DNA from 3 places in the Paenibacillus sp. ClWae2A genome. Region 1 is predicted to be linked to each of the others. Evidence: riboswitches for the same ligand, from Rfam matches in the RefSeq annotation. Region 1 holds a riboswitch; each other region holds the start of a gene.
What was found. A riboswitch is a leader RNA that binds a small molecule or an ion and turns the genes downstream of it on or off. The one in region 1 is predicted to bind cyclic di-AMP.
Positions count from the first base shown of each region.

Region 2: it holds a riboswitch for cyclic di-AMP, as region 1 does, so the genes downstream of both, QVE09_RS30710 (C40 family peptidase) here and QVE09_RS04210 (3D domain-containing protein) in region 1, are expected to answer to the same signal.
Region 3: it holds a riboswitch for cyclic di-AMP, as region 1 does, so the genes downstream of both, QVE09_RS08385 (C40 family peptidase) here and QVE09_RS04210 (3D domain-containing protein) in region 1, are expected to answer to the same signal.

Region 1 is NZ_JAULSQ010000001.1:1,017,466-1,019,667, forward strand. Features, by position in the region: gene QVE09_RS04205 (polysaccharide deacetylase family protein) at 1-620, shown strand, start outside; gene QVE09_RS04210 (3D domain-containing protein) at 728-1,399, opposite strand; cyclic di-AMP (ydaO/yuaA leader) riboswitch at 1,402-1,597, opposite strand; gene QVE09_RS04215 (amino acid ABC transporter ATP-binding protein) at 1,816-2,202, opposite strand, start outside.
Region 2 is NZ_JAULSQ010000023.1:18,374-20,575, forward strand. Features, by position in the region: gene QVE09_RS30705 (GNAT family N-acetyltransferase) at 1-48, opposite strand, end outside; gene QVE09_RS30710 (C40 family peptidase) at 404-874, opposite strand; cyclic di-AMP (ydaO/yuaA leader) riboswitch at 878-1,015, opposite strand; gene QVE09_RS30715 (hypothetical protein) at 1,270-2,112, opposite strand; gene QVE09_RS30720 (M1 family metallopeptidase) at 2,123-2,202, opposite strand, start outside.
Region 3 is NZ_JAULSQ010000002.1:532,466-534,667, reverse strand. Features, by position in the region: gene QVE09_RS08395 (hypothetical protein) at 14-232, shown strand; gene QVE09_RS08390 (carboxymuconolactone decarboxylase family protein) at 374-703, shown strand; gene QVE09_RS08385 (C40 family peptidase) at 777-1,241, opposite strand; cyclic di-AMP (ydaO/yuaA leader) riboswitch at 1,247-1,378, opposite strand; gene pelA (pectate lyase) at 1,807-2,202, shown strand, end outside.

The DNA.
Region 1 (2,202 bases):
CGTTCAAAACCAATGGTCCTTCAACAAAGAAGGTTGCACTGACTTTCGATGATGTACCTGATCCAAGGTTTACTCCACAGGTGCTGGATATATTGAAGAAATACAATGTCAGAGCTACATTCTTCATCGTAGGTAGTCGTGCCGAGAAACATCCCGATCTGGTAAAACGCATCGTTAAGGAAGGGCATATGGTTGGTAATCACAGCTACAATCATCCTGAATTCAGTAAGCTGTCGATGAATGCCTTTCGCAAACAAATTTTACATACCGGGAATATTATTCGACGTTTGGCGGGATATACGCCCAAGATGATTCGGCCACCTTATGGAGACATTAATGAAGAACAGTTGAGATGGGCTGCCAGACAACACTATAGCATTGTGAACTGGAACGTAGACTCACTGGACTGGAAAGGCCTTTCAAAGGAACAGGTGAAGGATAACATCCTATCTGCCGTGAAACCTGGCTCCATCGTTCTGCAACATGCTGGAGGCGGTGTAGGATCAAACCTGAACGGCACGATTGAGGCTTTGCCAGAAATTATTGAGGAACTGCGTAACCGGGGATATGAACTGGTCACCTTGGACGAAATGCTGGGATTGCCAAAGGCCAAAGATTAGGATGACCGTGACAGGAAATAAATGAGAATATTAAAAGGGTGCCTGTTCAATCGCAAGTTAGCGACTGGCAGACACCCTGTTTGAATTCATTAGATGTAATTTACGCTCTACTTCAGAATGTACAACTCGATATCCTGAAATCCAAATGTGCTTACGGACTGTTTGCTACCAGGGATGAAGATATCGATACGGTGTCCCTTGATTGCACTGCCCACATCACGTGCTGTGGCTACAAAAGCCTGTTTTGGCAATCCTGGATGGCTGTGACCAGTTACCAGCACTTTGGTTCCAAGTGGAATCACACTTGGATCAACTGCAATCGTACCCAGTTCAAGGTCATTCCCGAAATAATCGACTGCACCCCATCCTCCATTTTCAGACGGATCTGCAGAGTATGCCGTTGCTTTCACGTTCACAGCTTTGCTGTAATCGAATGTTTTACCCCAGGCTTGAACCACTTTGTTATCTGTGTTAACGTCCAAGCTTGCTGTGGTAACCGTGTTGGCTTGGGTCTTGCTCTCCGCCGCGGCGGCAGCTACATTGTTTGCCTTACCGGGAATCGTAATTTTCAAACCAGGATAAATGTTGTAAGGCGAGATGTCGTTGTTTGCTTTAACTAATGTGTTGATTGCTACTCCGTATTGTTTCGATAAGGTGTAGAAGGTATCCCCCTCTTTGGCCACATGAACTGAATCGGCGTGAGCCGGAACGGCTTGAATGAGCATTGCTGTTGTCATTAATGCCACTGCTGTTTTGGCTATACGTTTCTTGTTAATCATGGTCTTCCTCCCTCATTATGCCTGCGAAGTTAGTTGTCGGATTCGGATGAGGAGCCCACCCTATAGGTTCATCATTACATTTGAAACGATATGTACCCCTAATTCACCCCAAGCAGTGTGCTGTAGATCTTCCCCTGCACAATCTGCATCGTTACATCCCCCGCACTCCCTGTCCGGAAGTTTCGGCAGAGTTCAATATATCACAATTTTGTAACCTGAACTTGTAGTAATTCTTACCAAGTGGTTTTTAACATGTCATCATATGTAAGAATACTGGATACTTTAGAAATGTGGGACGACCCGATTCCTTAATATTTGGTAACAGAAAAGTTACTTTTTCGAATCCATACGTGATTATTATCCATAAAAAATAGCGTTACCGACTCGAAGTCAGTAACGCTATTTGATCACTTCATTTAGAGTACTTTGGCAAGAAAATCACGTGTACGTGAATTTTTTGGAGCTCCAAAAACCTCATCAGGTGTTCCCTCTTCCACAATAACCCCGCCATCCATGAACAGGATTCGGTCTCCCACTTCACGTGCAAAACCCATCTCATGTGTTACGATGACCATCGTCATTCCGCCTTCTGCAAGACGTTTCATGACATCCAGCACTTCGCCGACCATCTCAGGGTCCAGTGCCGACGTAGGCTCGTCAAACAGCATCACATGCGGCTGCATGGCCAATGCTCTAGCAATGGCGATCCGCTGTTTCTGTCCACCAGACAGCTGATTCGGGAATGTATCTTTTTTATCGTACAAGCCCACGGTGTTAAGCAAATCAGCAGCAATTTTTTCCGC
Region 2 (2,202 bases), on a different contig from region 1:
TTCTTCTCGCATGGGTACAACGTGAAACGTCACAGGGGTTTCCTTCATACACCTGCATGCTCCTTTCCTTGAAACAGAACTCTCTTTTCACTCTACAAAAGAGATATTCATTTAGCAAGTCTTCCTTCCCAAGAAAAAAAATGAAACAAAAGTTCCGGTAATTTCGTTTATATTATAACGGGATGGGTAAAAACATCATAAGGGCACGGACGAACGAACGCAAAATGAACCTGTTGATGTCGCAGGATATGCCCCGAGTATAACTTGCAACATGAATAAGGATTGAAGCACAAAAAAACCGCCGGATACATTCCTGCGGAGAATGTACCGGGCGGTTCTGTTATGCTTCTTGCTTCGTTCCAGTATGGTTAATGGTTACAGCATCATGTTGCTCAGCTTGTCCCTAGTCAAGGGCCAGTGATTCATATGCGTCCGTGCTCATAATCCGTTTCGCGCCAACATAACGATTGGCCCAGTAGTTTTCACTCAATGCACTGATCGTAACACCTTTGGAAGAAGATGAGTGTGCGAACTTTCCATCCCCTACAAAGATTCCTACATGAGATACGCCTTTACCTGTTGTATTAAAGAATACCAGATCGCCAGCTCTCATTTCCATGCGGGATACGGAATCACCCATGTCGAATTGGGAACTGGATTGGCGAGCCAAATCAATACCCAACTTGTCGAATACATACCGTGTAAATCCGGAGCAGTCAAAGCCGTTGAGCGTTGTTCCTCCACTTTGATATGTAGTTCCCATTGCTGAATCAATTACTTTGTCCATCTTAGAATCTGCGAATGCGCTACCTGCACCAAGCGATAATGCGAATGTGATGCTAAGTACAGCTGCGGTTAATTTCTTCTTGAACAAGAGATATTCCCCTTCCAACGCCTGCGAGGTTAGCTTAAGGATTCGGTTGAAGGTCCCCTATGATCCCTCTGTAGCAAGATCAATTCACCCATAACTGGTTCCCCCGCTTCCCAGGTGCCAGGAATTTGGCTATGCTAGTTATGCACCTGCGAAATCAAGAAATGACGATTTAATTTTAAGTAGTTACAAATATGAATGTAAAGATTACAAAGTTGTTACTAAAAACTCACTGCGATTATTGTAACAGAGGAGTACGGCTTTGGCAACGTTTAGCAACAAATTTAGCAAAAAAAACCTCGACCTTTGACGGGGAAAGGTTGAGGTTTGCCTATTTATAAGTACATATTAGGCCATGAGTTTAACATGTGATGGTAACAATTTTTAAACTATCTGCTCTAACCTTTGGATGTTTTGGACTGCCATAACCGGAAATGGGCGCATATTTTCCACAGGCTCAATAGACATCTGGCAAGTGGATACGTCTGTTGTAGTATAAGTCCGGTGAGTCCTGTTAGTAACCATGAGGCTGAAGTGAATGCCCCGAAGATAAGCAGATGAATACCGCCCAGCAGCAGTGCAATGCCGATCACGGTGACGAGATGACGCAGTGCAATCCAGAGCGCTTTGAGTGTGCCGTGAGCGCCGCCTTCTCCTTCTGGTGCCGACACACCGAACTGCATGTAGAGCAGGGCATGGTGGATGATCCAACCATATACAATCCAGGCAGCAACATAAGGTATACCAGGCAAAAGTAATTGAAGGGAATGAAATCCGTCCATGAGAATCGAGTAAAGCTTCGGTATGAGCCAGTAGGCGGGCAGAAGTATCAATAAAGTACGTATGGTGTGGAGCAGCAGCATCGGTTTCCACAGATTTTTGATTCCGCGGACGAAGGGGATGCGCTCTTCTGTAGAATTAAAGTGCTGAAGTGAGTAGAGCAGTCCTGCCTGAATGAGGGGGCTGATCAACATGCGAGCCAGCAGCATGCCCCCCAGAATCCATAGATAACGATGAACCTCCGGATGGGTAGACAGGTTAAGTTGACTTTCCATTTTGAACAAAAGTGTACTCAGCTCCCCGGCATCAGCATCTGGATAGCGCAGGAGTAGTGGGATGACCGCCGATTGTACCATTCGATAGAAGAAATATCCCCAAATGAGTTGATAAAGAAATAAGAGTGCGGCAATGAACATATGCTGACGGACGAGAAACCAGCCTTCACGTATTTTCGCTTTCACCGTTTCCACCTCACCATGACAGACCTCCGAATATGGCTTCTATTAGTTTGGTTACACTCATGCTCCAGCGGGACTTCGTCTGCTCATCCA
Region 3 (2,202 bases), on a different contig from region 1:
AGGAGCCATGAACATGATCAGTGATACAGAATTGGACGCCCTGCGTCTGTCAGGTGAGAAAGTAAGAGTAGTACGGGACGAGCTGGAGTCAAACGATGTAACCGGGATTGTTGTTGCCTGGGATGGCGAGCAGGTACTTATCCGTCGTCAGAATAGACGTGTCGTCAAGCTGGATCGCAGTTACCGATATCAGCTGTTCAGCGAGCCGCGCCAGAGTCCACTTAGTGAGTAACAGTTTATAATTATGGCAGAGCCATAAGCGTTAAATGTTTGGAATTACCATGATTTGTTGGCATAATTGACTCACTTGGGAGAGAAGATAGGTACAGTGAGGAAGATCTGTAACTATAGCCGAGAGGGTGTGCTACAAGCGATGACATTGATGAATGATAAAGTTTATGCCTACAAGGATCAGATTGGAGCATTAAGCGATGTACTGCCAGGTGTGGTGAAGTCGTATCATGAGTTTACCGGAGAATGTTTCCAACCTGGCGTGATTGATGCGAAGACAAAACAATTAATTGCGCTCGGCATTGGATTGTTTGCCAACAATGAGGTATGTACCTTCTACCATGTAGAAGAAGCCCGTGCCAAGGGTGCCACAGATCAGGAGATCATGGAGACCGTAGCCGTGGCCGGAGCTGTTGGAGGAGGACATGCCCTGTCTCAGGGTGCGATGCGAGTGCAGAAGGCGTTGCATTAGTAAGCAATGCAACATACATTTTTAAGTACAAAAAAGGCATCCGGTTAATAACCGATGCCTTTTTGTGTGTGAATTACATTTTACCCAACATTTTATCGTACATAAACTGTCCAGTTACCCGACGTGCTGTTACGTAACGATCATTGAAGTATGGATTCGATAACTTCGTGATGCTTACACCTTTGCTGCTGGAGGCGTGAGCGAATTGTCCGCCGCCGATATATACACCTGTATGTGAAATGCCTTTGCCTGTTGTATTAAAGAACACCAGATCACCTGTCCGAACATTGCTTTTGGCTACCGGAGTACCTGCTTTGGCTTGCTGTTGCGAAGTACGTGGCAATTCAATGCTGTATTTGTTGAAAATATATCTCATAAACCCGGAACAGTCGAAGCCGGCTACAGTCGTGCCACCCCATTTGTAAGGTATACCTGTCATGTTGTTCACTACGGAGTTGATACTGCTTGCCTCTGTGCTTGTTGCCCCGGATGTAAATAATACAGCTGCTCCAAAAATGGAGATAATCAGTTTTTTCAAAATCAATGTTCTCCCTTCGATGCCTACGGAGTTAGCTAAGGGTTCGGTAGAAGGTTCCCTATATTTCCTATGTATAAGAATAATTCACCCAAAATGGTTCCCCCGTTTTCAAACATGAAACTCGGCAATGAATAATTAAGTTTTTGTAACTATTTGAAACTATATTGCATAAATGCGTAATTGTCAAACCCATTTAAACCCTTTCTTAATACCTCAATGTTAGCGGAATTAAGGTTTTTATATGAAAGAAGGGATCAAGTTTGGGTATCATTCATGACAAAAACGTCATTATTGATTCGTTTAAGATGAATTTGGATAAATAAATAGGTTTGTCATGAGTTAAAAGAACTATTCCGTTATGTAGGATTAGAGAGATTATATTCATTAAGTTGCATATATTGACAAAAATCGATTTTTTGCATATTATCTGATTATCCAATCCATATATTGGATTTAAATTGATTTTATTATGCGAAAATACAAAAAAAGGGGGGGTTGGGGACACGTATCATAGGTAAAGTAGAAGTGGGAGATTTATAAAAACGAACCTAGGAGAGTGTTACATTTGAAAGCGAAGAAAATAATTACTTTTGTCCTGGCATGTACGATGGTGTTCTCAGCAATTGGAATGGCAGTTCTCCCTATAGGGACGGTATCTGCTGCGGATGCATCGGGTACTACAGCGAGTATTTCTGATATTTTGAAGAACCAGCTGCCGGATGGAGGTTGGAGGAAGGATTATAAACAGACAAGTGGAGAGTGGGCGAAGTCCACGATAGACAACAAGGCTACATACTCAGAAATTAGAAGATTGGCGAAGGAATTTAAAAAGACGAATGATCCGCGATACTCCACAGCTGCAATCAAAGGAATTAACTTTTTGATCAACATGCAGTATTCAAACGGCGGATGGCCACAAGTTTACCAAAGCTCTGGATATCACAAGCACATTACTTACAAT